4 regions of the Mesorhizobium huakuii genome follow, and region 2 is predicted to be linked to each of the others. Evidence: riboswitches for the same ligand, from Rfam matches in the RefSeq annotation. Region 2 holds a riboswitch; each other region holds the start of a gene.

Region 1 (7,083 bases), 2.3 Mb from region 2:
GTGGCGCGCGACACGCGCTCGAGGAAGCGGCGGTCGTGCGAGATGACGATGAGCGCCGAGGAGGTGCGCACGAGTTCCTCTTCGAGCCATTCGATGACCGACAGGTCAAGATGGTTAGTCGGCTCATCAAGCAGCAGGATGTCGGGCTCCGGCGCCATGACGCGCGCCAGTGCGGCACGCCTGGCCTCGCCGCCGGAGAGATCGCCCGGCCGCTCCTCGCCGGTGAGGCCGAGATGCTCCATCAGATAGCTGGCACGGTAGGGATCATCGGCGGGGCCAAGCCCCGCCTCGACATAGGCGCGCACGGTGGCAAAACCTTCCATGTCGGGCATTTGCGGCAGATAGCGGACCGTCGCCGAAGGCTGGCGGAACACCTCGCCGTCCTGCGGCTCGATCAGGCCAGCGGCGATCTTGAGCAGCGTCGACTTGCCGGATCCGTTGCGGCCGACCAGGGCGATCTTGTCGCCGGCCGAAGCCGTCAAGGCGGCGCCGTCGAGCAGCGGGGTGCCGCCGAAGGTCAGTTTTATCCCGTCGAGATTGAGAAGGGGCGGGGCCATGTCAGCTTTCGGGCAAGGGATAGGGATGAGCGAGCAGCAGCGCGCGGCCGTGGCCGAGGGCGATTTCGAGGCTGCCCCCGGTCTTGTCGAACTTGACCTCGTTGGAGATGGTCAGGGACGAGCCGAAGGCCACCTCGACCTGGCTCAGCGGCCATTTCGCGCCGGTGACGGTCAGGCCGGCAAGTTCGGAAAAGCCGAGGATCGAAAACAGGGTGCCGTCGGCATAATCGAAGCCGGCCGTTCCCAACAGCAGAGGGATACCTTCCTGGGCGCCGCTGGTCAGCAGGACGTCCGTTCCGGCCTCGGCCAGGCGCAGGGCGAGCGCCAGATGCAGGAAAGCGTGGTCGGCGCGCTTGCCGCCGAACGCGCCTGCCAGCACAAGGCGGGTCGCGCCGCGCTCGAGGGCTGCGGCGATCGCCAGTTCACCGTCGGTCTTGTCCTTCTCCGCCGGGAAGGTCTGGCGGGGCACGGCAGCGAGGTCGTCAGGCAGATTGGCCGGCACCGAATCGAAATCGCCCACCCACAGTTCCGGCACAAGGCCGAGCAGCCGGGCATGGCCGATGCCGGCATCCGCGGCGATGACGCGCGAGCCCTCGACCTGGCGGTCGAGCCGGGGCGTGCGGATGAGATCGCCGCCAAGCAGGATGGTGAATGTGCTCATATCTGGTGGCCTGTACCAGCCCGGCAGCGGAAACGGAAGGCCGGCAAACTGCCACTTGCGCGGTTCCTCGGCCGGGCCTATGTGTCGAAACGCTCTAACGGGGTGCCGGACGCGATCTTCGCGGACCGGCTGAGAGGCAATCTCGCCAACCCGCTGAACCTGATCCGGTTTGTACCGGCGGAGGGATTAGACGTTTCGGACAGTCCGACGCCTCAATTCCTTTCAATTCGAACGAAGGAGGCGCCGATGCGCACGCTTTTATACGCTCTTGTCTCAGCCACGGTTGTGGCGCTGTCCGGGCCGGCCTTGGCCAAGGACAAGCTCACCGTCTACACTTATGAGAGCTTCACCGCCGACTGGGGTCCAGGCCCGGTGGTGAAGAAGGAATTCGAGGCCGAATGCGGCTGCGATGTCGAGTTCGTCTCGGTCGCCGACGGTGTCGCCCTGCTCAACCGCGTCAAGCTCGAAGGGGCATCGACCAAGGCCGATATCGTGCTCGGCCTCGACACCAATCTCACCGCCGATGCCAAGGCTAGCGGGTTGTTTGCCCCGCATGGCGCGGTCTCCGATATCAACGTGCCGGGCGGCTGGACGGACGATACGTTTGTGCCCTTCGACTACGGCTATTTCGCTGTTGTCTATGACACGCAGAAGCTGAAGACGCCGCCCAAGAGCCTGAAGGAGCTGGTCGAAGGCAGTGCCGACGACAAGATCGTCATCCAGGATCCGCGCACCTCGACGCCGGGCCTCGGCCTGCTGTTGTGGGTGAAGTCGGTCTATGGCGACAAGGCGCCGGAGGCCTGGGCCAAGCTCAAGACAAAGGTGCTGACCGTGACGCCGGGCTGGAGCGAGGCCTATGGTCTGTTCACCAAGGGCGAGGCGCCGATGGTGTTGTCCTACACGACCTCGCCGGCCTACCACATGGTCGCCGAGAATACCGAGCGCTATCAGGCGGCTTCGTTCGAAGAAGGTGAATATCTGCAGATCGAGGTCGCCGGCATCACCACGACCGGCGCCAAGAACCCGCTGGCGGCAAAATTCATCGCCTTCATGACCGGACCGAAATTCCAGGACGCCATCCCCGAGACCAACTGGATGTTCCCGGCAGGAAAGACCGACAAGCCGCTCAACCCGGCCTTCGACAAACTGGTCAAGCCGACCAAGACCTTGCTGTTCAGCCCCGAAGAGGTTGCCGCCAACCGCAAGGCCTGGGTGGATGAATGGCTGGCGGTGATGAGCAAATGAGCGCGCTTCTCACCCTCCCCCTTGTGGGGAGGGTCGATCCGCGAAGCGGAGCGGGGTGGGGGCTGCGACGCTGAGCACGGCCTCACCCCCACCCCGGCTCGCGGACACCGCTTCGCGGCATCCGCGTTCCGACCCTCCCCACAAGGGGGAGGGTGGAAGGCGCGCGTCCGACCCCCGCATCAGCGCCGGCATCATCGCGCTCGCCGCGATCACACTGCTGATCGGCGGCGCGTTTGCCGGGTTGCTTGTCGAAGGCGCTTATGACCTTTCGGGCGCCTGGGCAGCTTTCGATCCCTATCTCCTACGTGTCGTGCGCTTCACGCTCTGGCAGGCCGCCCTCTCGACCCTGCTTTCTGCCGGCCCGGCGCTGTTCGTGGCGCGTGCTTTGTCGCGGCATCCGCGCTTTTTCGGCCGCGCCTTCATCCTGCAGCTCTTCGCCGTGCCGCTGGCGCTGCCGGCGATCGTCGCGGCGCTCGGAATACTGGCGCTCTATGGCCGCGCCGGCTATTTCGCCGGCCTGTTCAGCGCGATTGGCGGCCAGGGTTGGCCAGGCATTTACGGCCTGTCCGGCATTCTCGTCGCCCATGTCTTCTTCAATCTGCCGCTCGCAACGCGGCTGTTCCTCGAGGCGCTGCAGACCATCCCTGCCGACCAGTGGCGGCTGGCGAGCCAGCTCGGCATGGGGGCGCGGCCGGCGTTCCGGCTGATCGAATGGCCGACGCTGCGCGCCGCTCTGCCCGGCGTCGCCGGGCTGGTCTTCATGCTCTGCATCACGTCCTTCACCATCGTTTTGACGCTTGGCGGTGGGCCGGCCGCGACGACGCTGGAGGTCGGTATTTACCAGGCGCTGCGCTTCGATTTCGATCCAGCTCGGGCTGTCGCCCTGACGATGCTGCAGATCGCGCTCACCTTCGTCGTGGTGCTGGCGCTGACGCGGCTTGGCGCCAATGTCGTCGGCGACACCAACCTGCCGCTTGCGCCGCGCCGCTATCTCTCCGTCAATGGAACCGAAACCACGCTGAACGCCGCACTCATTGTGCTGGCGCTGCTGTTCGTTGTCGGGCCGATGGCCGCGACCGTAATGGCAGGCTTGGGCGCCGATCTCGGCCGGCTTGCCGGCGAGGCGACTGTCCGGCAGGCGACGCTGACCAGTGCGGTGCTTGCCTTCCTGTCGGCGCTGCTCTCGGTAATGTTGTCGCTGGCCCTGACCATGGCGCGCCGGGCGCTGGGGCTGAGCCGCCGCGCCGGTGCAAAAACACTGCTCGAACATACCACCGACACCGGCGCCAGCTTTGTCCTGGTCGTGCCGCCCATCGTCATCGGCGCCGGCTGGTTCCTCCTGCTGCGCCATGCCGGCGACGTCTTTGCCATCGCGCCGGTCATGGTCGTCATGGTCAACGCGGTGATGGCGATGCCCTTCGCGCTGCGCGCCATCCGTCCCGCCTATGATGCGGCGAGCGAGCGCCACGAACGCCTCTGCGCACAGCTCGGCATTTCCGGCTGGGCGAGGCTGCGGCTGGTCGACTGGCCGTCATTGCGACGGCCGCTTGCCACAGCCTTTGCTTTCGCCATGGCGCTGTCGCTCGGCGATCTCGGCGTCATCGCGTTGTTCGGCAGTGATTCCGTGCAGACCTTGCCCTACCTTCTCTTGGCGCGCATGGGCAGCTACCGCACTGAGGACGCCGCCGGCCTGGCGCTGTTGCTTGGCCTGGTCTGCCTCGCTTTGGTGCTGGTTGCGGATTGGCTCGGAAGGGAAAAGGTCCGCAATGTCTGACGGGGCGATGGGCAGGAAGGGCGTTCCGGTGCGGCTGGACAAGGTCTCGTTCAGCTATGGCGAGGCGCCGCTCACTTTCGATGTCGCGTTCGCCGCGGCGGAAATCACCGCCGTCATGGGGCCGAGCGGTTCAGGAAAGTCGACGCTGCTCAACCTCGTCGCCGGCTTCGAGACGCCGCAGTCCGGCCGTGTGCTGATCGGCGGGGCCGATGTCGGCGCCGCGTCGCCGGCCGCGCGGCCGGTGTCGATGGTGTTTCAGGAAAACAATCTTTTTGCCCATCTTTCCGTCGCGCAGAATGTCGGGCTTGGCCGCTCGCCGGCGCTGCGGCTGACCGAGACCGATCAGGCCGCCATAGCCGAGGCGTTGGAACGCACAGGGCTTGGCGGCAAGGAAAAACGCTTGCCGCGCGAACTCTCCGGCGGCGAGCGCCAGCGCGTCGCGCTTGCGCGGGTCCTGGTGCGCGATCGCCCGGTGCTTCTGCTCGACGAACCCTTTGCTTCGTTAGGACCCGCCTTGCGCGACGACATGCTCGATCTGGTTGCAGGCTTGCATGCCGAACGCGGCATGACGGTGCTGTTCGTCACGCATCAGCCTCAGGATGCCCGCCGCATCGGCCAGAATGTGGTGTTTCTGGACAATGGCACAGTCGCCGCCGCCGGTAGTGCGGACGACTTCTTTGCCGGGGCTGGTCCGGAGGCGTTTCGGCGCTATGTCGGTGAAAGTGCCGGGAATGCGGTATCACGAGATATTGCCCGGAAGCCGACATAATTTACGGTCAAACCGGCCTCAGGCGATGGGGCGCTTGCTTGCCATGGCAGACGTAGTGTGGCTAGGTCGGCCCTACTGGTCGGCACAAGCCGTGATTTGCCTACAGCATCCGCCGCACGCCCCGAGGGACGCGCGACGGATGCTGTAGAAGTTTGTTTTTAGCGCATGACGGGTTCCGAGGATCGCCCCCGATTTTCGTGGTCATGCGCCGGGACCTGAAAGGAAGCCGTTCTGGCGATCGGCGTCGACAAGCTACGAATGAATCCGCTGGCGCGCTTTCTGGCGCTGGCCGGCTTTGCCGTGGCCTTGGCAAGCTGCCAGATGTTCACGCCTCCGGAAGTCCAGGAGTCCGGCTTCCAGCCGTCCGACAGGCCGATCACGGTCGACAATGTCGGCGCAAACAACAAGCTCGCGGAACTCGCCAAGGCGCAGCATCCGCGCATCCTGGCCACCTACGGCGGTGAGTATTCCGATCCCAAGCTCGAGCGAATGGTTGCCAAGGTGGTCGGCAATCTGACCGTGGTGTCGGCGAACCCGACCCAGACCTATCGCATCACCATCCTGAATTCGCCCAACGTCAACGCCTTCGCGCTGCCGGGCGGCTATCTCTACATCACGCGCGGCCTTTTGGCGCTCGCCAACGATTCGTCCGAACTCGCCGCCGTCATCGCGCATGAGATGGGCCATGTCACCGCCAATCACGGCCTGCAGCGTCAGCAGCTGGAGGCCGAGGAAGGTTTGGCGACCAAGGTCGTCTCGGATGTGCTCGGCGACAGCCCGACCGCCAAGGCGGCGCTGATCCGCGGCAAGCTTCGGCTGGCGCAGTTCTCGCGCAACCAGGAGCTGGAAGCCGACGCCATCGGCATCAAGTCGATCGGCGAAGCCGGCTACGATCCCTACGCCGCGGGCCGCTTCCTGCAGTCGATGTCGGCCTATACCGATTTCCGCTCGATCAGCGGCGCCACCGACGCCAGCCTCGACTTCCTGGCGACGCATCCCAACACGCCGCAGCGCATCGACCTGGCGCAACGCCATGCCCGCCAGTTCGGCGCCCCCGGCGTCGGCACGCGCGACCGCGATTCCTTCCTCGCCGGCATAGACGGCCTGCTCTATGGCGACACGCCGGAGGAAGGCTATGTGCGCGGCGAGACCTTCCTGCATCCGGGCCTCGGCGTGTCGTTCACGGTGCCGGATGGTTTCATCATCGACAATTCGGCGGCGGCGGTGACAGCGACCGGGCCGGGCGACATCGCGATCCGCTTCGACGGCGTTTCGATAGACAAGAATCGCGCCCTGACGGACTATATCAGAAGCGGCTGGGTGGCCGGTCTCGACGACAGCACCGTCAAGCAGGAAACCATCAACGGCAATGAGGCCGCGACCGCGCATGCCGGTGCCGAAGGCTGGCAGTTCGACATCGCGGTGATCCGGGCCGGCGGCCAGGTCTACCGGCTGCTGACTGCGGCACCGTCGGCCAGCACCTCGCTGGAAACGGTGGCGCGCTCGGTCAGCGGGTCGTTCCGTATCCTCAGTCCTGCTGAAAAGGCGGCCTTGAAGCCGCTGCATATCCGCGTGCTCACCGTGCAGCCGGGCCAGACCATGGGCTCGCTCGCCGCGCAGATGGTCGGCGTCGATCGTAAGCTCGACCTGTTCCGTGTGCTCAATGCGCTGTCTCCGGGGGCCGCGGTTTCGGCCGGCGACAAGGTCAAGATCGTCACCGACAAGTAAGTCGGTATCGGCGTTCAGGCGGCTGCGGAATAGTCAGTTTCGACACTGCCTGTGCGGCCATGGCGTCGCTGTCGTCAGCCGGCACTGTTGCCGCCGCCGGTGCTGTGGTCAGAGTGGTCGCCGCCATTGCCGCCACGCCAGGGCGCTGGTCCGGTTTCGCCTGGCACTATCGGGGCCTTTGGCTTGCCGATCTTCGGCGGCGGCGCTTTTGGCACAGGTGTACGGATCACCTTTATCTTCGTGATGATTTTCGTCACCACCTTGGGCGTGCATGCCGCGACCGTCAGCGTGCTTGGCCTGGGCGAAAGACCGAGAATGCCCATCGAATAAGCCTCTTGCCGTTCAATGC
Region 2 (7,083 bases):
TGATCACGCCGATCTTGACGTCGTTGCGATCGGGAAGGCCGAGATGCTCCTTCGGCGTGACGTAGCAGAGCATGGCGGTGCCGAACCAGCCGATCATGGCAGCACCGATGCCGGAGGTGATGTGGTCATAGCCCGGCGCGATGTCGGTCGTCAGCGGTCCGAGCGTATAGAACGGCGCCTCGCCGCAGACGGCGAGCTGCTTGTCCATGTTCTCCTTGATCTTGTGCATCGGCACGTGGCCGGGGCCCTCGATCATCACCTGGCAGTCCTTTGCCCAGGCGATCTGCGTCAACTCGCCGAGCGTTTCCAGCTCGGCGAATTGCGCCGCGTCGTTGGCATCGGCGATCGAGCCGGGACGAAGGCCGTCGCCTAGCGAGAAGGACACGTCATAGGCGCGGCAGATGTCACATATCTCCGCGAAATGCTCATAGAGAAAGCTTTCCCGGTGATGGTGCAGGCACCATTTGGCCATGATCGAACCGCCGCGAGACACGATGCCCGTGACCCGGTCAACGGTCAGCGGGATGTAGTGCAGCCGCACGCCGGCGTGGATGGTGAAATAGTCAACCCCCTGTTCGGCCTGTTCGATCAGCGTGTCACGGTACACCTCCCAGGTCAGGTCCTCGGCAATGCCGCCGACCTTCTCGAGCGCCTGATAGAGTGGCACCGTGCCGATCGGCACCGGCGCATTGCGAACGATCCAGTCGCGGATGTTGTGGATGTTGCGGCCGGTCGACAGGTCCATCACCGTATCGGCGCCCCAGCGGATCGCCCAGACCATTTTTTCGACCTCTTCGGCCATCGATGAGGTGACCGCCGAGTTACCGATATTGGCGTTGATCTTCACCAGGAAACTGCGACCGATGATCATCGGTTCGCTCTCGGGATGATTGATGTTGGCTGGAATGATCGCCCGCCCGCGCGCCACCTCGTCGCGCACGAATTCCGGCGTGACGAAATCGGGAATAGCCGCGCCGAAGCTCTCACCGTCGCGCGGCAGCTTGCCGCGCATGATCTCGCGTCCAAGGTTCTCGCGGATGGCGACGAACTCCATTTCGGGCGTGATGATGCCGGCGCGCGCGTAGGCAAGCTGGGTCACTGCCTTGCCAGCCTTGGCCCTGAGCGGCCGGTTGCGGACCGGAAATTCCGGCGTCAGGCGCTCGCCCACGGCGAATCCATTGTCTTCGGGCCGAACATGGCGGCCGTCATAGGCCTCGACATCGCCGCGTGCCGTAATCCATTCGTGGCGAAGCCGGGCGAGGCCATTTTCGATGCTGGTTTCGACAGTCGGGTCCGTATAGGGGCCGGACGGATCGTAGACGGTGACGGGCGGTTCGCCTGCCGTCGGATGGACGGAGATTTCGCGCATCGGCACCCTGATGTGCGGATGCAGGACGCCGGACTTGTGGATTTTCCGTGAGGCAGGCAGCGGTCCCGTCGAGACGGCTGGGGTGAGGGCATTCATCTTGAGGCTCCTTTGCTCATTGCATTGGAGACCCAGTTCTGTGCCGGAAGGATGAGACGCTTCGGTCGCCCTGCTTGAAAAAAGGACTTCGGGCGTGAACTCCCGCAAAGCGCTTGCACCGTCCCTACGCCAGTATGAACTGGATCAGGTTCAACGGGTCACTGCGCCGCGAAGCCAGCAGTATCTCAGCCCCTTGCCGGGACTCCCCTGGTGAATGCTCCAAGTTGAATGGGCCGGCGCTATTTTGTCAAGCGCATTTGGCCGGCGCGGCAACCGGGACTGATTGCTGTTGTGGACGAAGGTCGGCGGCGAAGCTCAGGCGAAGGCCCAGATATCCTCGGCCTGGAAGCCGACCTGGTAACCCGCCGTCTTCAGTTTGACCACGACCTGGCCGATCTCCGGGGCCGGCAACGCACCAACCTCGACCTTGATCATGCCCGGACGATAGCGTTTGAGGTCGAGTTGTTCGAAGACGATCCAGTCGGCGCCTTCGCAATCGACGAGGAAGGCATCGATGTGGCTGATGCCGTTGCGATCGAGCAAGGTCTGCAGCGTTTCCGAGGGCACCTCGATGTCTTTCAGGTGTGGCGCGAATTTGTTGAAGTTCGCGTCGGCCTCGCCCCAGGCGTTCTTGCCTGACATCAGATTGGTGTCGGTAACCGAGGAGCAGCCGATGAACTCGATCGGCAGCGTGCCCGCCTCGAGCGCGGCGGCATCGAAGGTGTGGACGGTGATCGTGCCTTTCGCCTTGGTGACGGCCACCGGCTCGATGATGAAGCGATTCGTGTCGGGATAGTTGGCGCGCAGCCGCTTCTGATTGTACGGGATCGGCTCGACCAGCATGGCGCGGGCGCCGGATATCCTGTGCAGCCATGGCGTGACGTCGTCGAACAGCGCGCCGTCGCAAGCGCCGACATTGACCATCTGGAACGGCTGCCCTGCCCCACCGAAGCGTGCCTTCAGCGCCGCCCTGGCAAGGAATTTCGTACCGCGCAGCGACGGCCCGCGGTCGAGCAGGCTCGAAGGAAGACCGAGCGACAAGGCGATGCGCGCCAGACTGGATAGCGAACTCATGGCTTGTCTCCGGGAATGACGTGCAAGGCGGCGCGATGCTGGCCGCGAGCCACGGCCGCCCACAGCGCCATGAACGGCGTTGCCAGCAGCAGGAAGGGCGGGATCAGATGTGGGAAATAGATGCGCGTGTCGTGGATCGGGAAGACCGTGAACTTGGCCAGTGCCCCCAGCACCAACGCCGCGAACAAAATGCCGGCGCGGCGGTCGAGGCGGAAGCCGGCGCGGCTGGCGGCGAACCAGCCGGCCAGTGCCAGCACCGAAACACCGACCCAGCTGTTCAGATTGACGGCACGCAGCAGCGATGTGGCAAACGCCTTGAGATAGGCGGTGACCGAGAAGGCCGGCTCGAACCCGTCCATATTATAGTACTGTTCGATGCTGGAGAACCACAGATGCGGCCACCAGCCGGGATGGTGGGCCCAGTGCGAAATGGCAAAATAGGCGACAAAGGACGCGGCGAAGCCGGCCAGCGCCCCCAGGCCTTTTGCCGGAAGGCGACCAGAAGGACGGCGAAAACGGCAAGGAAAACAATATTGTCCGGCCGCACCATGAAGGCGAGAAACAGCAGGATCGCCGTCGCCGCCTCTCGGCCCCTGATATAGGCGTAGAGCCCGCCGAGCAGCAGCGCCGACGTCAGCAGATCCGGCGTCGAAGCCCGCGCCGCGTCGCCGAAATCGGCCATGATCAGCACCGCGCCGACCACCGGCGCCAGCGCCAAAGCCTTTTCCGAGCGCAGCCAGAGCAGCGTGATCGCGCCGAACAGCAGCACCGAAAACAGCTGCACCAGGCGCATCGCCTCGACCGGCGACATCACCGCGCTCAGCGTCGACAGGATCTCGGCGTAGAGGAATTTTATTCGGTACATGCCGAGCAGAGAATGGAAGTCGGCGGCATTCTCCGTCATGTGGCTGCGGAAGCCGCCGCCATCATCGGTCAGTGCCTTGTAATCTCCCGCCGACACGCCTGATTTGACGGTGCTGTAGGCGTAATCATGCAGCGCCTGCACATCGGGATAGCTGCCTTCCTCCGATATTGCGAGATAGGGCAGCATGTCCCAATTGGCGTCGGGCATCACCCATGCCGTGAATGCCGTCAGAAGGATGTAGAGCGCGAAGGCCGCCGCACCGATCGGTGCGGCCAGCCGCGCATAACTCCCCTCGCCCCACGCCAGACCGGCCTGGACAAGGCGGTCGAGCATGTTCTGCGGAGCGGGTGACTTGGTCAGCATCGTTGCTCAACGGACTTTCGTTTTTAACGGACTTGGCTTTTGACGAAATCCTTCACGATCGACACGATGCCGCGCGACAAAAGACTGTCGAAGGCATCGACGAAGCGGTCGACATGCTCGCGCTGGCAGATCAGCGGCGGCTCGAGCCGGATGACGTTGCGGTTGTATTCGGTGAAGGCGACGAGCACGTCGTAGTCGCGCAAGAGCAGTGCGCCGACGAAGCCGGACAGCGAGCCCTTCAGCTTGTCGTCGAGCACGCTTACGATCGGGCGCAGCACCATCGGCAAGGTCTGCGAGAAGTCGTGGAACTCAAGGCCGACCATAAAGCCTTTGCCGCGCACATCCTTGATGATCTTCGGATATTTGTCCTTAAGCGCCTGCAGGCGCGCGAGCAAATAATCGCCGGTAACGGCGGCGTTGTCGATCAGCCCCTCGTCATAGAGCACGTTGAGGCCCTCGATCGAGGTGACGCAGGCCTCGCCCATGCCGCCAAAGGTGGCCATGGCATGGATCATCGCCGTCTTTGGCGTGCCATAGGCCTTCATGTAGACATCTCGCCTGGCGATCATCGCGCCGACCGCTGCCTTGCCGCCGCCAAGCGACTTCGCCAGCGCAGTCACGTCGGGAACCACGCCGTAATGTTCGAAGGCATAGAAGCGGCCCGAGCGGCCGTAGCCGCACTGCACTTCGTCGGCCACCCACAGCACGCCATACTGGTCGCAGAGCGCACGCAGCTTCTGCCAGTATTCGGCTGGTGCCTGGATAATGCCGCCGCCGCCCTGGATGGTTTCGAGCACGATGACGCCGACCTCCGGATCGGATCGGAACAGGCGCTCGACGGCCTCGATATCGCCGAACGGAATGCGCACCGTATTGTTGGCCATCTTGAAGTCGGCACGGTAGAGCTGGCCGTCGGTGATGCCCAGCACGCCCTTGGTTTTGCCGTGGAAGGAATTTTCGGCATAGACCACCTTCGGCCGCTTCGGCCCCGCCGCGCGTTCGGCGAGCTTCACCGCCGCTTCCATCGCTTCGGAGCCGGACGAGCCCAAAAACACCATGTCGAGATCGCCGGGCGAGCATTTGGCGATATTGTGTGCGAGCGCTGCCGCGTATTGCGACATGAAGGCGATGGCGATTTCCTGGCGCTTCTCCTCCTGGAATTTTTTGCGCGCTTCGAGGATACGCGGATGGTTGTGGCCGAAGGCCAGCGAACCGAAGCCACCGAAGAAATCGAGGATCTTGCGACCGTTCTGGTCGATGTAGAACATGCCCTCGGCGCGCTCGATCTTGATCTTGTGGAAGCCGAGCAGCTTCATGAAATGCAGCTGGCCAGGGTTGAGATGCGCCTTGAACAGGTCGGTCATGCGGGCGACGTCCATCGCCTTGGCCTGCTCGACGCTGATCAGATCGGGCTTGGCGATGGTAGCGGGCGACAGCGCCGGCGCGCTCACCATGGTGCGTGCATTCGTCTGTTCCGGCTTGGCCATGACGGTCATTTCAATCTCCTGTCCGCGCTACGACCAGCGTCGTGCGCCGTAAACTGTTTGGCGAGCCCACTATTCGGCGGGCACATGCTTGGTGGCGATGGCGTGCCCGGCCTTCTTGGCGCGGTATTCGCTGTAGGCGGCGATCAGCATGTCCTCGTCGCGATATTGCGGCACCCAGCCGAGCTGACGCTCGGCCTTGGACACATCGAGCACGCATTCCTCGTCGGCGATCAGATATTGCCCGGATCCATGATCGGCATGTTCATCAGGTCGAGCAGGTCGAGCGTGCGCTTGACCGCCCAGCCCGGTGTCGGGATCAGGATCGATTTCGATCCGGCATGGCGGATCAGGTCGCCGAGCAACTTCTTCACCGGCGGCGGGTTGAGCGAGCCAAGATTATAGGCCTCGTTGGGCACGCCGGCCTTCCAGGCCGCGCGGGCAGCTTCCGCGCAGTCGAACACCGAGATGAACTGATAGGGGTTTTTGCCGGAGCCAATCATCGGCACCGGAAGATTCCAGTCGATCAGCTTGAAGAGTTTTTCGAGAATGCCGAGCCGGCCGGGGCCGATGATCAGACGCGGCCGGAACAGCGCGATCGACATGCCGCGCTTGCGCCATTCGGCCGCCAGTTCCTCAGTCTTCTGTTTCGACCAGCCATATTCGCCAAGCGGCGCGACCGGATGCTCCTCGGTCATCGGCTGGGTGACCGTGTGGCCGTAAATCATGTCGGTCGTGTAGTGGACGAGCCTTAGTGCGCCAGCCTTGTCCATGGCCTGCATGATGTGCTCGGTGCCGTGGAAATTGACCGGGAAGAAGAAGTCGTGCCGCTTGGCCCGCACCTGGATCGGCGACAGCATCTTGGCCGACAGATTGTAGACCATGTCGTCAGCCTTGAGCCCGACCGCGGCGACCGAACCCGGATCGGTGACATCGCATTGGATAAAGCGGACGTTGCGGTAGTGCGCAAGTTCGCTCCTGGCGATGTCGGCGACGACGACCTCTTCGCCATCGGCCACAAGTTTCGGGGCAAGGTGACGGCCGACGAAACCGTCACCGCCGAAAATCACATGTCTCATCGAACGATCTCGTTTGCTGGGATCTTGTCGGGCGTGATGGAAGCGGTCTGGTCTTCATGCCCTCGCCCACTTTGCGCGATCAGCACGGTGCCGACGCAGATGCAGGCGATGCCGGCGATGCGCCAGCCATTGAGGTCTTCGCGGAAGACGAAATAGGCGAAGATGGCGACAGCGACATAGGCAAGGCTGAGGAAGGGATAGGCAAAGGAAAGCTCGACCTTGGACAGCACATAGAGGTGCGAGGCCATGGAGATCACGAAGGTGCATAGGCCGAGGAACACCCAGGGGCTGAAGACGATCTGCAGCAGCTTGACGAGCGGATTGACGCCCTCGAACGAGATTGGCCCAAGCGACATCATGCCTTGCTTCAGCATCAGCTGCGCAGCGGCATTGGTCATGACCGTAAAGAGAATGAAGACGATATATTTCATGCTCGCGCACCCACCCCGTGATTTCCAGTAATACAAACCCGAAAAGATTTCGTGAACTCACAAGAATGTTTTGAGTAAACCTTGCAATTAATCATTCACTAACCATGATTCATTCCAATTTTATCTATTCCGCCGCCTCAGCGCCGCGCCGCCGCAGGTCGATGCTGCCAGCCGTACGCGCCCAGAAGTCGGACATGAAGGCGGGGTCGCGCAGCGCTTCCAGTCTCGGCCAGTCCGCAAAGGAAGTAGCAAAGGTCGCAGCACTCATGCGCGCATCCTTGTAGGGATTGACCGCTCCGCCGGCCGCGACCGTGATGCGGTC
Region 3 (7,083 bases), 430 kb from region 2:
GCGGTGGCGACGGACAGAGGCACGAGCAGGGTGGCCTCGAGCGCCGGCGCCAGCCAGCGGGGGCCAAACGAAAGATCGTTGATCACCAGGAGCTGCAGACAGATGATGACGAGGACGGCCGCACGCGCCAGCCAGAAGTCGAGCGCGCGGTGGTGGATGACGGCATGCTGGTGACGCATCGAATATCCGGGATGTTCAGACAGGATCAGATGGGCGGGCTTGTTCTGCCGGGGGAAGTCAACGGAGCGCCGAAACTCCCGCTCAATCTTGGTCTTGCAATGGCCAGCAAGTATACTTTTTCGTAAGCTTTGAGGTTGGGGCTGTTCGGCAAACCGGACGATGTGGTTTAAGCGCCGCATGGTGGGAATAGACGACTCCATGGATGGTTGGGCGCCGGCGGGGCTGACTGCCACCGGCCTCGACTCGTCATCGGTCTGGCCCGGCCTGCTTCGCCATCCCTGGTATTTGCTCGCGCTTCTGTGCCTGGTGCAGATCCTGTGCTGGACGGTGGTGCCGGCACTGATCGACCCCGCGCCGCCTGGCGATGTCGTGGAAGGTTTCATGTGGGGCCGCGAATGGGTGCTTTTGACCTACAAGCACCCGCAGCTTCCGGGCTGGCTTCTCGAAACCAGCCATCTTCTGACCGGATCGTTCCACTGGCCGCAATATCTGCTCGCCCAGCTGACGATTTCGTCGACCTTCATCCTGGTCTATCTGCTGGCCCGCGACATACTCGGGCAACGCCGGGCGCTGGCTGCCGTGCTTTTGATGCCCTCGGTCTATTTCTTCGGCTGGCCGACCCCGCAATTCAATCATGACTATGCGCAGATGCCGTTCTGGGCGGCCATCTGCTGGCTGCTTTGGCGCGCCGGCCGTGGTGGCGGGCCTGGCTGGTGGCTGGCGCTTGGGCTGGTGTCGGGCGTCGGGCTCTATGCCAAGTTCTCCACCGGCCTGCTGCTCGCCTTTGGCGCCCTATGGCTGCTGTCCGACGCGCGCGCGCGCAGCCGGCTGGCGACGCCTTGGCCATGGCTCGGCCTTGCCGTTTTTCTCGCCGTTGCGGCGCCGCTGGCCATCGCGCTCTACCGCATCGACTTCTTGCCATTGACCTATTTTGCCGACCGTGACGTGTGGGTAACCGAACACCGCGCGCGCCTCTACTATATCGGCGTCCAACTGGCCGGGCTCTCAGGCTTCCTCCTGGTGCTGGCGATATCGGGGCTGCTGCGGCGCTCGCCCGCTCCCGAAGCTCCCGTCGAACGCGGCATTCTGGTCTATCTCGTGTGGATGGGGCTTGGGCCGGCGACCCTGATCATGGTGGCCTCGTTGTTCACCGGCACCGGCGAGTCCTGGGGGGCGCCGATGTACAATCTTGTCGGTGTTACGGTGCTCGCCTTTCTCGGCCACCGGCTCGGCGCCATCGAGATGCGAAGGCTGGCGATCTGTGCCTTCCTCTGCATCGTCACCATGTCGGGCGCCTATGCGACCCTCCGCTGGACGGGCTGCAATGTGCGGGGGCGCCTCGACGCCGTCTGCTGGCCGGCGCAGCCGATCTCGGACGAGGCCGAGGCGGTTTGGCATGCGGCCGCGCCCGGCCGGCTCGACATTGTCGGCGGCGATACCCAATTGGCCATGCTCGCGGGCCTCAATGCCTATGACAAGCCGTCGATCTTCACCGACCTCGATACCCGGTTCGCGCCCTGGATCACCAGGCAGCGCTTGCGCGACCACGGCATGCTGATGGTTTGGCCTGGGCATGGCGTGCCGCCGCAGTTGCGGACATGGCTGGGCAACCGGCCGGTCAAGACCGTTCTTTTCAACTGGTCGCGCACGGCGCCGCCTGTGGCAATCAGCTTTGCCGCCATTCCGCCTGGCACGCGGTATCTGCCGCTTGACGCCGACAGCCGGACCCGGCATCCGCGTAATTGAAGCGGTTCGATCCCTTAGCCGCGTCGTAATATCGTTCGCGCATGGCTGCGTTCGTCTCCATGCGACTGGACGAAGCAGGCGACAATGCCCATTTATTGGGAAATCCAATTTTGTCTGCGCAATTCCGGACGGGAAACCGCTACGCGAATGGAATTGCCTTTTGAGGAGACGTGACATGGCGACTTCGATCGAACGCGCAGTGCTTGCCGGTGGTTGTTTCTGGGGCATGCAGGATCTGATACGGCGCTATCCCGGCGTCATCTCCACCCGTGTCGGCTATAGCGGCGGCGATGTGCCAAACGCCACCTACCGCAATCACGGCACTCATGCCGAAGCCATCGAGATCAATTTCGATCCGGCCGTGATCAGCTATCGCACGCTGCTGGAGCGCTTTTTCCAGATCCACGATCCGACGACGCGCAACCGCCAGGGCAACGATGTCGGGATGAGCTACCGTTCGGCGATCTACTATACCAGCGACGAGCAAAAGCACGTGGCCGAAGACACCATCGCCGATGTCGATGCCTCCGGCCTGTGGCCTGGCAAGGTCGTCACCGAAGTCGCGCCGGCCGGTGCCTTCTGGGAAGCCGAGCCCGAGCATCAGGATTATCTGGAGAAATATCCTAACGGCTACACCTGCCATTTCGTCAGGCCGGGCTGGAAGCTGCCGGTGCGTGAGAAGGCCGCGTCCTGACGTTTGGCGAAACGCATCGTTGGGAAGCGATGTCGAAACAAAGAAAGCCGCGGGGCGGATGCCCCGCGGCTTTCTTTGTTTATGGCGATGACTTGCTTGCATCGGAGTTCATGTCGCCCGGTGTGGTGGAGGTGGTGCTTGCTGCCGGATCGACGGTGTTGGGCGAAGCCGGCTTGCTCGGATCTCCAGTGATCGACCGCCGCTACCCAGATCTGGTGCAATGCTTTTGGCGCGGTGCGCTGAAAAAACGGCTTCCCCTTCGGTTCGAATGGTGCTTTAACGCGCCCATCCACAGGGGTGCTCCGTACGGTCGGGGCTGAGACGGGGGCGGCAAAGCCCACAGACCCTAGAAGCTGATCTGGGTAATACCAGCGGAGCGAGGCGGGCTATGTTTTCAGGCGCACAGATTTCCCTATATCCCATGGCCGACGATTTCGTCGGCGTCATCCTCGGCGCGCTCGGCGCGCTCGATCCCTACCGGGACAGGCTCAGGATCGAGACCGACGACATCTCGACCTTGCTGGTCGGGCCGCCCGAAGTGTTGTTCCCGGCGCTGCGCGACCTGTTCGTGGCGGCGGCGCGGAGCGGCAAGCATTGCGTGCTGTCGGCGGCCATTTCGCGCGGCTGCCCGGGCGAGCCGGACGATCCGATCTGCCGCTCCGACGCGTTTGGCGGACCTGTCGGGCCGCTCGGCCCACGCAAGGAAGCCGCCATCACCGCCGTGCGCAAAGCTGCTGCCACCGGCCAGCCGGCGGCGGCGCAATTCTCGCTCTATGTGATGGGCGCCGGCGACCACATGGACGAGATTTATGGCTGCATCGATTTCCTGAAACAGTCCGGCGTCTACGATCGCTCCAAGAATTTCTGCACCAAGCTGCGCGGCGATACGGGCGCGATCTTTTCGGCGCTGAACGAGGCTTTCTGCCGCTTCGGGCCAGGCGCCGGCCACGTAACCCTTGACGTCACGGTTTCGGCCAACAGCCCGTCGGCTGTCTAAGCCGGCCGCGCTTCGGCGCGACCCCGTCAAAGGTTATGCCCGTGGTCTCATCATCAGTCGCGTCACGCCCGCTCGTGGGTTCCCTTGCCAAGGCCGTACCCGCCGTCATCTCGGTCGGCTTGCTCCTTGTGACGTGGGAGATCTACGCCACCTATTCCGGCATCAAGCCGACGATTCTGCCGGCGCCGTCACGCGTCTTCGAACAGGCGATGCTCAATCGCGACGCGCTGATCGACAACGCCATTCCCACCATCCGCGCCACGCTGATCGGCTTTGCCTGCTCGCTCGGCGCCGCCTTCGCGCTGTCGATGTTGGTCGACTTCTTCCAGCCGCTGCGCCGCGCGCTGTTTCCCGTCTTCATCGTCAGCCAGACCTTGCCGCTGGTGGCCATCGCGCCGCTGGTGGTGCTGTGGTTCGGCTTCGGGCTGGCGCCGAAGATCATGCTGGTGGCGCTGGTCACCTTCTTCCCGATGCTGGTGGCTCTGGTACAGGGCTACGAGGCGACCGAGGTCGAGATCGGCCAGATGCTGCGCGCCATGGGGGCGGGGCGCTGGCGCGTCTTCGTGCTGGCGCGGCTGCCTTCGGCGCTGCCCTACTTCTTCGCCGGCTTGAGGATCTCCATCACCTATGCCGTGGTCGGCGCGATCTTCGCCGAATATGCCGGCGCGGCGAAGGGGCTGGGCATCTACATGCTCAACGCCAAGAACAATTTCCGCCCCGATCTGGTTCTGGCCGCTGTCGGCGTCAGTGCCGCGCTCACGCTGATCCTGTTCGGGCTGACGGTGCTCTTGCAGCGCCTCGCCATGCCCTGGGAACGGGCCGGCCGGCAGCCGGCAGGGAAGGGGGCGCAGGGATGAGCCGGCTCGAATTGCGGCATGTGCACAAAGCGTTTGGCGGGCTCGACGTGCTCGCCGATATTTCGCTCAGCGTCGGCGCCGGCGAATTCGTCTCGATCCTTGGGCCGTCGGGCGCCGGCAAGTCGACGCTGTTCCAGCTCCTGACGGGTGCCGAGCATGGCGAGGGCGAGATGTTGTTCGACGGTGCGCCGCTCGACGACCATGGCAGGCATTTCGCCTTCATGCCGCAGCGCGACGCGCTGATGCCGTGGCGGCGCATCCTCGACAACGCGACGCTCGGGCTCGAAGTGCAAGGCGTCAGACGCAAAGCGGCGCGGGCGCGTGTCGCGCCGCTGTTTGCCGAGTTCGGGCTTGCCGGCTTCGAGCGGCATTTCCCGGCACAGCTTTCGGGCGGCATGCGCCAGCGCGCGGCATTGCTGCGCACGGTGGTGCAGGAGCGCGATATGCTTTTGCTCGACGAGCCGTTCGGCGCGCTCGACGCGCTGACCCGCGCGGCCATGCAGCGCTGGCTCGAGCAGATGTGGCGGCACCATCGCTGGACCGCGCTGCTGATCACCCATGATGTGCGCGAGGCCGTGTTCCTGTCCGACCGCATCTATGTGCTGTCGGCGCGCCCGGCCCGTGTGCTGCGTGAAATCGGAGTGCCGTTGCCGCGCCCCCGCGATCCAACCGGCGCCGCCGCGCAGCAGGCCGGCGCACTCGAGGCCGAGATTCTCGACATTTTGCTCAACCCGCAACCATCCAAAGGACATGACCATGACTGACTTGACGCGCCGGCAGGCCTTGCTGCTCACCCTTGCCAGCGGATTTCCGCTGATCGCCGGATCGAACCGCTCCTTCGCGGCCACGCAAAAAGTCAGCGTCGCGCTGGACTGGACGGTCAACACCAACCACATCGGGCTGTTCGTCGCACGCGACAAGGGGTTTTACCGCGAGGCCGGCTTGGAGGTCGACATTCTGCCCTACAGCGATACCGGCGCCGGCACGCTGGTCGCCAACCGCGTCGCCGATTTCGGCATCAACGGCACCATCAGCCTGTTCACCCAGAAGACCGCCGGTGCCGATCTGAAGGCCGTCTATGCCGTGGTGCAGTCGGAAACCGGCCGCGTGGTCTTCAATGCGGCGCGCAGCCAGATCAAAAGCCCGAAAGATCTTGACGGCCTGACCTATGGCGGCTTCGGCAGCGCCTGGGAAAACGCGCTGATCTCGACCATCATCCGCCATGATGGCGGCAAGGGCAATTTCGAAACGGTGACGCTCGGCACATCCGCCTATGAAGCGCTGGCCAACGGTTCGGTCGACTTCACGCTCGAGGTCTCGACCTGGGAGGGCGTCGAGGCCGAACTCAAAGGCATCAAGCAGCGCAGCTTCGTCTATGCCGATTACGGCGTGCCCGACGAACACACGACGCTGATCTCGTCGAGCGAAGCGTATCTCCAGGCAAACCCGGCACTGGCGTCAGCTTTTATCCAGGCAACGCGGCGCGGCTATCAGTTCACCGTCGATCATCCCGGGGAAGCCGCCACGCTGCTGATCGCCGCCAACAAGGATGCCCTGACCAACCCGGCATTGATCGAGGCGTCGCTGAAGGCGCTGATCGACGGCCACTATCTGCGCGCAGAGAACGGCGCCATCGGCGCGATGGATCCGGCCAAGATGGACGCGATCGGCGACTACCTCTTCACCGCCGGCATCTTGCGCGATGCTGATGGTAAGATTCTGGCGCAACGCCCTGATTTCGCGAAGTATTTCGCAAATCTGAACTTGGGGTGAGGTTGGATACGCATCACCAGTAGCGGCCGGCCTACTCCGTTGGCTTGGCGTACGGGGGCGTCCTGCCCCCGTATGCTTTCGGAGGCGTCACTCCGTTTGATACCATTGCGATCTCTCCGGTTAACCGCCCGGCAATGGTTGCATGCAATGGTCCCTTCGAGGGATCATCGGGGTGCTCGCGTTGCTCACGTCAAAAAGTGAAGCGTTTTCGCATAACAAAGAGGGTGGATTTTTCTCCGCCGCGCGAAGGCATGACATGCTGGTCGACCTGCGCGAAGGCTTCTTTCGCGTCTGTGCGCTGGCCTGTGCGGGGCTGTTCGTCTATCGCGGCCTACATCAGCTCGTAGAGGATCCGACCCGGCTCAACGCCGCGTTGGTGGCGATTTCCGAGATACTCACTTTCACATGGCTGCTTCTGTCGCGGCGCCCGGTGACGCGTGACTGGAATCCGCTTACGGTCATCGTCTCCGTGACCGCCAGTTTCGGGGTTGCGTTGATCAGCCTCCAGCCTGGCGTTGCGCTTGTTCCCGTCTATTTCGCCGCGCCGCTGCAGGTCGTTGCGCTGTTGTTCGTCATCTGGGGCAAGATATCGCTGGGTCGTTCCTTCGCCATCCTGCCCGGCAATCGCGGCGTGATGACGGGCGGCGCCTACCGGATTGTGCGGCACCCGATCTATGCCGGCTACCTTGCCGGCCATGTGCTCTATCTGCTCTCGGCCTTTTCCTTCCACAACCTCGCGGTCTATGCGGTCATCACCTATCTGCAGCTGTATCGTATCCTGCGCGAGGAGGCCCTGCTGGCCGCCGAGCCGGAGTATCGCGCTTACATGGAGCGTG
Region 4 (7,083 bases), 710 kb from region 2:
CCAATGGTCGTTGACGATGAGTTGGCAGTGGTGCTGGGCGCACAAGGCCTTTGCCTTGCGGATCTCAACGCGCAAGCCGGCCTCGTCCATCGACTTGATGCGAAGCTGTATCAGCTTGATGCCAAGCGGCACCAACCGTTCGATCCAGGCAGCACTGTCGACGATCAGATAGAAGGGATCGAGCTTCATGAAAAAACGGCCCTGCCGATTGTCGGTGTCGACGGCACGGCGACGTCTCGCGGTTCGAGCATTCCCGAGCTGTAAGCTTCACGGCCGGCCTCGACCGCCTTGCTAAATGCACGCGCCATGCCGACTGGATCGGCCGCCCTGGCCACCGCCGTGTTCAGGAGCACGGCGTCAAAGCCGAGTTCCATGACGGTGGTCGCGTGCGACGGCCGTCCCAGCCCCGCATCCACGATCAGGGGGACGCCTGGGAAATGTCCGCGCATCGAGCGCAGCGCCGTCATGTTGACCGGTCCCAAGGCGGAACCGATCGGTGCGCACCACGGCATCAGGACCTTGCAGCCCGCTTCCAGCAGCCGCTCGGCGGCGACGAGATCGTCGGTGGTATAGGGGAATACCGCAAAGCCGTCCTCGCACAGGATACGGGTGGCTTCGACCAGGCCGAACACGTCCGGCTGCAGAGTGTCGTGGTTGCCGATCACTTCGAGTTTGATCCAGGTCGTGCCGAAGACTTCGCGCGCCATGTTCGCGGTAGTGACCGCTTCCTTGACGGAGTGGCAGCCGGCCGTGTTGGGCAGGATTCTCGTGCCGAGCGAGCGGATCAGCGACCAGAATTTTTCGCCGGCCCTGCCGCCCGCCATCTCACGCCGCAAAGAGACGGTCACCACCGACGTGCCCGACGCCCTGACTGCATCGGCAAGGACGGCCGGCGAAGGATATTGAGCCGTGCCGAGAAGCAGGCGCGACGAAAGCTCGGTCCCATAAAGCTCGAACATGCTAGCCTCCCTGCATGGGCGAGAGGATTTCGATCCGGTCGCCGTCGCTCAATCGGAATTCCGCGCGGTTGGCTTTGTGCACGAGGTCGCTGTTGACGGCCGTCGCCAGCCAATCGCCCTCATAGTCGAGCGCGGCAAGCAGCGCCGCCAACGTGGTGGCGGCAATCTCAAGCGCTTCGCCGTTGACGATCAGTTTCATGAGCGAGCTCCTTGGTTCTGTCTTGATTGAAAACCAGGTCGGCAGCCTGGCGAGCCATAGCGGGGGCGAGGAGAAAACCATGGCGATAAAGCCCGTTGATCGCGACGGCGTCTCCGCTCATTTCGACACGCGGCAGATTGTCGGGAAAGGCCGGACGAACACCGGCGCCGGTCTCAATGACGCCAGCCTCGCCGAAGGCCGGATGGAGAGCATAGGCCGCGCCCAAAAGCTCCATCATGGAACGCACCGTGACCGGTCCGGCGGACTGGCTTTCAACCATCGTCGCGCCGATCATGAAACGGTGATCGGTACGCGGCACCACGTAGAGTGGAAAGCGCGGATGAAGCAGCCGGACTGGGCGTGACAGCGAAATGTCCGGCGTGCGCAGGATCAGCATCTCACCGCGAACACCACGCAGCCTGTCATCGCTCGCTGCCATTCCAGTGCAATCGATCTGACGATCGAAACCGGAAACCTGCGTGGCATCGCAGCCGAAGTGGAATTCGACACCCATGGTGGCGAGCTTGTCATGAAGCGCTGCAATCACTAGGCGTGGGTCGAGATGAGCCTCGTCGGGGAAGAGCAATCCACGCGGGAAGCGGCCGGCGAGGTCGGGTTCCAGGAGCGCAATTTCGCTTTCATCGACACGCCGATGCCCCGACGTGCGACTTGCGAACCGGTCAAGCTCTCCGGCATCACGCGGCGCGGCCACGACCAGTGTCCCGGCCCGTGTCACCTGACCCGACAGCACCGCATCCCACCAGTCGGCAGCGTCGCGTCCGAGATCCAGCACCGGCTGCTCCGCGCTTTCACGCTCGCACCATGGCGCCAGCATGCCGCCGGCGAACCACGACGCATTGCCGCCGATGCCATGCCGGGTCTCGACCACGGTCACCGCCGCGCCTCGGATGGCGAGTTCGAAAGCGACGGTGATGCCGGCAACACCGGCCCCTTTGACGAGCACCCTCATGATGGTTTGGGAGCCTCTGGCACGACCGGTACGCCGGTCTTGTCAGCCGGCATGTAGAGATCGCCACCCTCGCGGTATTTCGCCGCCATCGCCGCCATGCCTTCCTTCTGCGCTTCGGCACGAATGTCGTGGGAAATGCGCATGGAGCAGAATTTCGGCCCGCACATCGAGCAGAAATGTGCCAGCTTGTGCGCCTCCTTGGGCAAGGTCTGGTCGTGGAAGGACCGTGCGGTTTCGGGGTCGAGCGACAGGTTGAACTGGTCCTCCCAGCGGAACTCGAAGCGCGCGCGGGAAAGGGCATCATCTCTGACTTTCGCCGCCGGGTGCCCCTTCGCCAGGTCGGCGGCATGCGCGGCGATCTTGTAGGTGATCACGCCAATCTTGACGTCGTTGCGATCGGGAAGGCCGAGATGCTCCTTGGGCGTGACATAGCAGAGCATGGCGGTGCCGAACCAGCCGATCATGGCAGCACCAATGCCTGAAGTGATGTGGTCATAGCCCGGCGCGATGTCGGTGGTCAGCGGTCCAAGCGTGTAGAAGGGCGCCTCGCCGCAGACGGCGAGCTGCTTGTCCATGTTCTCCTTGATCTTGTGCATCGGCACGTGGCCGGGACCTTCGATCATCACCTGGCAATCCTTCGCCCAGGCGATCTGCGTCAGCTCGCCGAGCGTCTCCAGTTCGGCGAATTGCGCTGCGTCATTGGCATCGGCGATTGAGCCGGGACGAAGACCGTCGCCGAGCGAGAAAGACACGTCATAGGCGCGGCAGATGTCGCAGATCTCCGCAAAATGCTCGTAAAGGAAGCTCTCCCGGTGATGGTGCAGGCACCATTTGGCCATGATCGAGCCACCGCGCGAGACGATGCCCGTGACGCGGTCAACGGTCAGCGGGATGTAGTGCAGCCGCACGCCGGCGTGGATGGTGAAATAGTCGACGCCCTGTTCGGCCTGCTCAACCAGCGTGTCGCGGTAGACCTCCCAGGTCAGGTCCTCGGCGATGCCGCCGACCTTTTCCAGCGCCTGGTAGAGCGGCACGGTGCCGATCGGCACCGGCGCATTGCGCACGATCCAGTCCCGGATGTTGTGGATGTTGCGGCCGGTCGACAAATCCATCACCGTATCGGCGCCCCAGCGGATCGCCCAGACCATCTTTTCCACTTCCTCGGCCATCGACGATGTGACGGCGGAGTTACCAATATTGGCGTTGATCTTGACCAGGAAATTGCGGCCGATGATCATCGGCTCGCTCTCGGGATGATTGATGTTGGCTGGAATGATCGCCCGCCCGCGGGCCACTTCGTCGCGCACGAATTCCGGCGTGACAAAATCCGGTATCAATGCGCCGAAGGCTTCGCCGTCGCGTTGCAGCTTGCCGCGCAGGACCTCGCGGCCGAGGTTCTCGCGGATGGCGACGAACTCCATTTCGGGCGTGACGATGCCGGCGCGCGCATAGGCGAGCTGTGTCACCGCCTTGCCTGATCTGGCCCTGAGCGGCCGGTTGCGGACGGGAAATTCCGGTGTCAGGCGCTCGCCCGCCGCGAATCCGTTGTCTTCCGGCCGGACATGGCGGCCGTCATAGGCTTCGACATCGCCGCGTGCCGTAATCCATTCATGGCGAAGCTGGGCGAGGCCCTTTTCGATGCTGGTTTCGACGGTCGGGTCGGTATAGGGGCCGGACGGATCATAGACGATGACGGGCGGCTCGCCGGCTGTCGGATGGACGGAGATTTCGCGCATCGGCACCCTGATCTGGGGGTGGATGGCACCGGGCTTGTGGATTTTTCGTGAGGCGGGCAGCGGTCCCGTCGACACGGCGGGGGTGAGGGCATTCATCTTGAGGCTCCTTTGCTCATGCATTGGAGACCCAGTTCTGTGCCGGAAGGATGAAAAGACGCTTTTGTCGACCTGTTCAAAACAGGACCACGGGCGTGAACTCCCGCAAAGCGCTTGCACCGTCCCTACGCCAGTATGAACTGGATCAGGTTCAACGGGTCACTGCGCCGCGAAAGCCAGCAGTATCTCAGCCCCTTGCCGGGACTCCCCTGGTGAATGCCTTAAGTTGGACGGGCCAGCGCAATCTTGTCAAGCGCATTCGGGCGCCTTCGACCGGCCGCCAATGAAACCCAGCATAAAACCCCCGCATGCATCGGGGACAAAATCACGCTCCTGAAACCAGGGCGGGAATGGCCGAAGCCGCATTCGCCTCGTCGAGGATGGAAAACCTGTACCGGCCATGTGCGTCGAGATCGACCGAGTAGCTCAGGCGGTCACGTATGTGGTTGTGCTGGTCAAAAGTGACGATCCTCGGTTTCAGCGAGGTGATCTGCGCTTCGTCCAGGTAGATGGAGTTGCAGACAATGATCTGGTCGTCTGGCTGGCAGGTGCGGGCGGCAGCACCGTTGAGGATGCAGCACCGCGAGCCGCGCTCGCCCAGAATCACATACGTTGAAATCCGCGCACCGGAATTCTTGTTCCATATCTCCACGAATTCCATCGGCAGTATCCCGGCTGCTTCGCAGTGGTCAGGGTCCAGCGTTATCGAACCGTGGTAGTTGAGGTTTGCTTCGGTGACGTGGATACCGTGCAGCTTGCCGGCGACTATTTTTCGCATTGCTCTGTTGCCCCATAGATCATTCATGATCCGTCCTGGCGCGCTCGCTTGGTCGGCTAAATGCCGACGACGAGAGCACCACCGCTAAGACCCGCACCCGCCGCCGCCAGAAGAATCTTCTCACCCTGCCGGAATGGCTCCGTCTGATGGGCTAGCGACAGCGAAAGCGGGATCGTCGCGGCGGAAGAGTTGCCGTAATCGACGATCGTCTTGACGATTGCTTGATCGGCAATGCCGAGGTTTCGTCCGACCGCATCGAAGATGCGGGCATTGGCCTGATGCGGCACGAACCGATCGATGTCCTGCGGCCGCGTCCGGGCTGTGGCCAATGCATCCTGCGAGCAGGCGGTCATCATCTCGACGGCCTTGGCGAACACTTCGCGGCCGTCGGTCATCGTCATGCGGGTTTGCCCGAGGTCGAGGTCGCCATGGAACGGGATGTTGCTTCCGCCCGCCGGGATCTGAATCAGCCCGTAGCGCGAGCCGTCCGAATCCACCGAGGCTCCGAGAATCCCCCGATCAGCATCCTCGCACGGACCAATCACCAGGGCGCCGGCGGCATCGGCAAACAGCACGGCGCTGGCGCGCTCGGCCGGGTTGATGCGGCGGCTGAGGATGTTGGCGGCAATGACGAGGGCCGCTTTGCCGTGCAGCTGGGTGAATCCATCCGCGAACATCAGCGCATAGATGAAGCCGGCGCAGGCGCCGGTCAGGTCGACCGCTCCGGCTCGGCCGAGTCCGAGCCGGTGTGCGACCAGCGGCGCGCTTGGCGGCAGAAGGTGGTCGGGCGTCGAGGTGGCAAGCAACAGCAGACCGATGTCGCTGCGGTCGATGCCGGCGTTCGCCAGCGCCATGTCGCCGGCATGAGCGGCAAGGCCAGACAGCGTGTCTTCGTCCGTTGCCCAGAAGCGCGACAGTATCCCGGTACGCCGCTCGATCCAGCCCGGCTCGAGGCCGAGATTGCTCTCGATCTCGGCATTTGGCACTTTGCGACCAGGCGCATGATGGCCAAACCCGAGAATGCACGACGACCTGCTCATGGCCTCGAACCGAAGCGTTCGCCGGCCTCCTCGATGGCGTCATGGAGTCCGTCCAGTTCCTCGCCGGTGATGCAATAGGGTGGCAGAAGATAGAGGACATTGCCAAGCGGGCGCACGAGCAGGCCGCGCTCGAGGAAAAAAGCGCGCAGTTTCGGTCCGATCTCGGCCAGATAGCCGGCCGAGCCGGTGCGCAGATCGAGGGCCGCGATCGTGCCGGTCGTCCTGCTGTCGGCGAAGTTGGCATTGTCACGAAAGCGCCGAAGCCCGGCGGCCTGCATCGCACTCAACGCCGCGATCCGCTCGGCCACGGGCTCGTCGCGCCAGATCTCGACATTGGCGAGTGCGGCCGCACAGGCAATTGGATTGGCGGTGTAGGAGCTCGAATGGAAGAAGGTCTTCTTCCGGTCCTCGGAATAGTGAGCCTGGAAGATGGCGTCGGTGGCAAGCGTGGCCGCCAGCGGGATCACGCCACCAGTCAGGCCCTTCGAGGTGCACAGGATGTCTGGAGAGATGGATGCCTGCTCGCAGGCGAACATGGTTCCGGTTCGTCCCCAGCCTGTCATCACCTCGTCGGCGATCAGCAGCGTGCCGGAGGCTTCGGCAATCTTCTTCAATTCGGTCAGAACCGAAGCCGGGTACATCAGCATGCCGCCGGCACCAAGCACCAGCGGTTCGACGATCAGCGCGGCGGCGCACCGGTCGCGGCTGACGGCCTCGAAACGATCCAGCGTTTCCTGTTCGTGCCCGGCGGCCGGGAAGGGGATGGTGTCGACCTCGAACAGCAAAGGCTCGTAGGCGGCGTTGAACACGCCGCGGGCGCCAACGCTCATCGTGCCGATGGTGTCGCCATGATAGCTGTGCTCCATGACGACGATGCGCGAGCGCGGTGCGCCGATGTTGCCGAAATACCCGAGCGCCATCTTCAGCGCGACCTCGACGGAGGTCGAGCCGCTGTCGGAATAGAACACCCAGTCGAGACCGGAGGGAGCGAGGCCGACTAGCGCCTTGGCCAGACGTTCGGCTGGTTCATGCGTGAAGCCGGCAAAGATGATCTGGTCAAGGCTCGACGCGGTCGTCTCGATAGCCTTCATGATGCGAGGGTGGCGGTGGCCATGGGTGACGACCCACCAGGAGGAGATGGCATCCAGGATACGCGTGCCGTCGGCCTTTTGGAGATAGGCTCCCTCCGTCAGGACGATTTCAGGGATCACGGGCTCAAGCGCGTGCTGCGTGAACGGATGCCACACACTGGACTGCGACATCATTCGCCTCCCGCAATCGAGGCGAGGTCAAAGCCGGCAACCA

The links. A riboswitch is a leader RNA that binds a small molecule or an ion and turns the genes downstream of it on or off. The one in region 2 is predicted to bind thiamine pyrophosphate.
Region 1: linked by a shared signal. The riboswitch ahead of thiB (thiamine ABC transporter substrate binding subunit) and the one ahead of thiC (phosphomethylpyrimidine synthase ThiC) in region 2 are both predicted to bind thiamine pyrophosphate.
Region 3: linked by a shared signal. The riboswitch ahead of HB778_RS02090 (Ykof family thiamine-binding protein) and the one ahead of thiC (phosphomethylpyrimidine synthase ThiC) in region 2 are both predicted to bind thiamine pyrophosphate.
Region 4: linked by a shared signal. The riboswitch ahead of thiC (phosphomethylpyrimidine synthase ThiC) and the one ahead of thiC (phosphomethylpyrimidine synthase ThiC) in region 2 are both predicted to bind thiamine pyrophosphate.

What each region holds. Positions count from the first base shown of each region.
Region 1 is NZ_CP050296.1:2,351,788-2,358,870, reverse strand. Features, by position in the region: gene HB778_RS11570 (ABC-F family ATP-binding cassette domain-containing protein) at 1-557, opposite strand, end outside; gene HB778_RS11565 (thiamine diphosphokinase) at 559-1,218, opposite strand; TPP riboswitch at 1,307-1,421, shown strand; gene thiB (thiamine ABC transporter substrate binding subunit) at 1,465-2,463, shown strand; gene thiP (thiamine/thiamine pyrophosphate ABC transporter permease) at 2,642-4,237, shown strand; gene thiQ (thiamine ABC transporter ATP-binding protein) at 4,230-5,006, shown strand; gene HB778_RS11545 (M48 family metalloprotease) at 5,265-6,734, shown strand; gene HB778_RS11540 (caspase family protein) at 6,809-7,083, opposite strand, start outside.
Region 2 is NZ_CP050296.1:3,591-10,673, forward strand. Features, by position in the region: gene thiC (phosphomethylpyrimidine synthase ThiC) at 1-1,465, opposite strand, end outside; TPP riboswitch at 1,569-1,684, opposite strand; gene HB778_RS00035 (FkbM family methyltransferase) at 1,781-2,539, opposite strand; partial or broken gene HB778_RS00040 (hypothetical protein) at 2,536-3,767, opposite strand; gene HB778_RS00045 (aspartate aminotransferase family protein) at 3,791-5,221, opposite strand; partial or broken gene HB778_RS00050 (NAD-dependent epimerase/dehydratase family protein) at 5,324-6,330, opposite strand; gene HB778_RS00055 (EamA family transporter) at 6,327-6,761, opposite strand; gene HB778_RS00060 (FAD-binding oxidoreductase) at 6,886-7,083, opposite strand, start outside.
Region 3 is NZ_CP050296.1:433,138-440,220, reverse strand. Features, by position in the region: gene HB778_RS02110 (hypothetical protein) at 1-179, opposite strand, end outside; gene HB778_RS02105 (glycosyltransferase family 39 protein) at 379-1,926, shown strand; gene msrA (peptide-methionine (S)-S-oxide reductase MsrA) at 2,102-2,620, shown strand; TPP riboswitch at 2,904-3,018, shown strand; gene HB778_RS02090 (Ykof family thiamine-binding protein) at 3,009-3,617, shown strand; gene HB778_RS02085 (ABC transporter permease) at 3,653-4,474, shown strand; gene HB778_RS02080 (ABC transporter ATP-binding protein) at 4,471-5,238, shown strand; gene HB778_RS02075 (ABC transporter substrate-binding protein) at 5,231-6,247, shown strand; gene HB778_RS02070 (methyltransferase family protein) at 6,504-7,083, shown strand, end outside.
Region 4 is NZ_CP050296.1:6,416,821-6,423,903, reverse strand. Features, by position in the region: gene HB778_RS31375 (thiamine phosphate synthase) at 1-189, opposite strand, end outside; gene HB778_RS31370 (thiazole synthase) at 186-959, opposite strand; gene thiS (sulfur carrier protein ThiS) at 961-1,158, opposite strand; gene thiO (glycine oxidase ThiO) at 1,127-2,128, opposite strand; gene thiC (phosphomethylpyrimidine synthase ThiC) at 2,125-3,960, opposite strand; TPP riboswitch at 4,065-4,181, opposite strand; gene panD (aspartate 1-decarboxylase) at 4,286-4,738, opposite strand; gene HB778_RS31345 (beta-ketoacyl-ACP synthase III) at 4,795-5,778, opposite strand; gene HB778_RS31340 (adenosylmethionine--8-amino-7-oxononanoate transaminase) at 5,775-7,040, opposite strand; gene bioD (dethiobiotin synthase) at 7,040-7,083, opposite strand, start outside.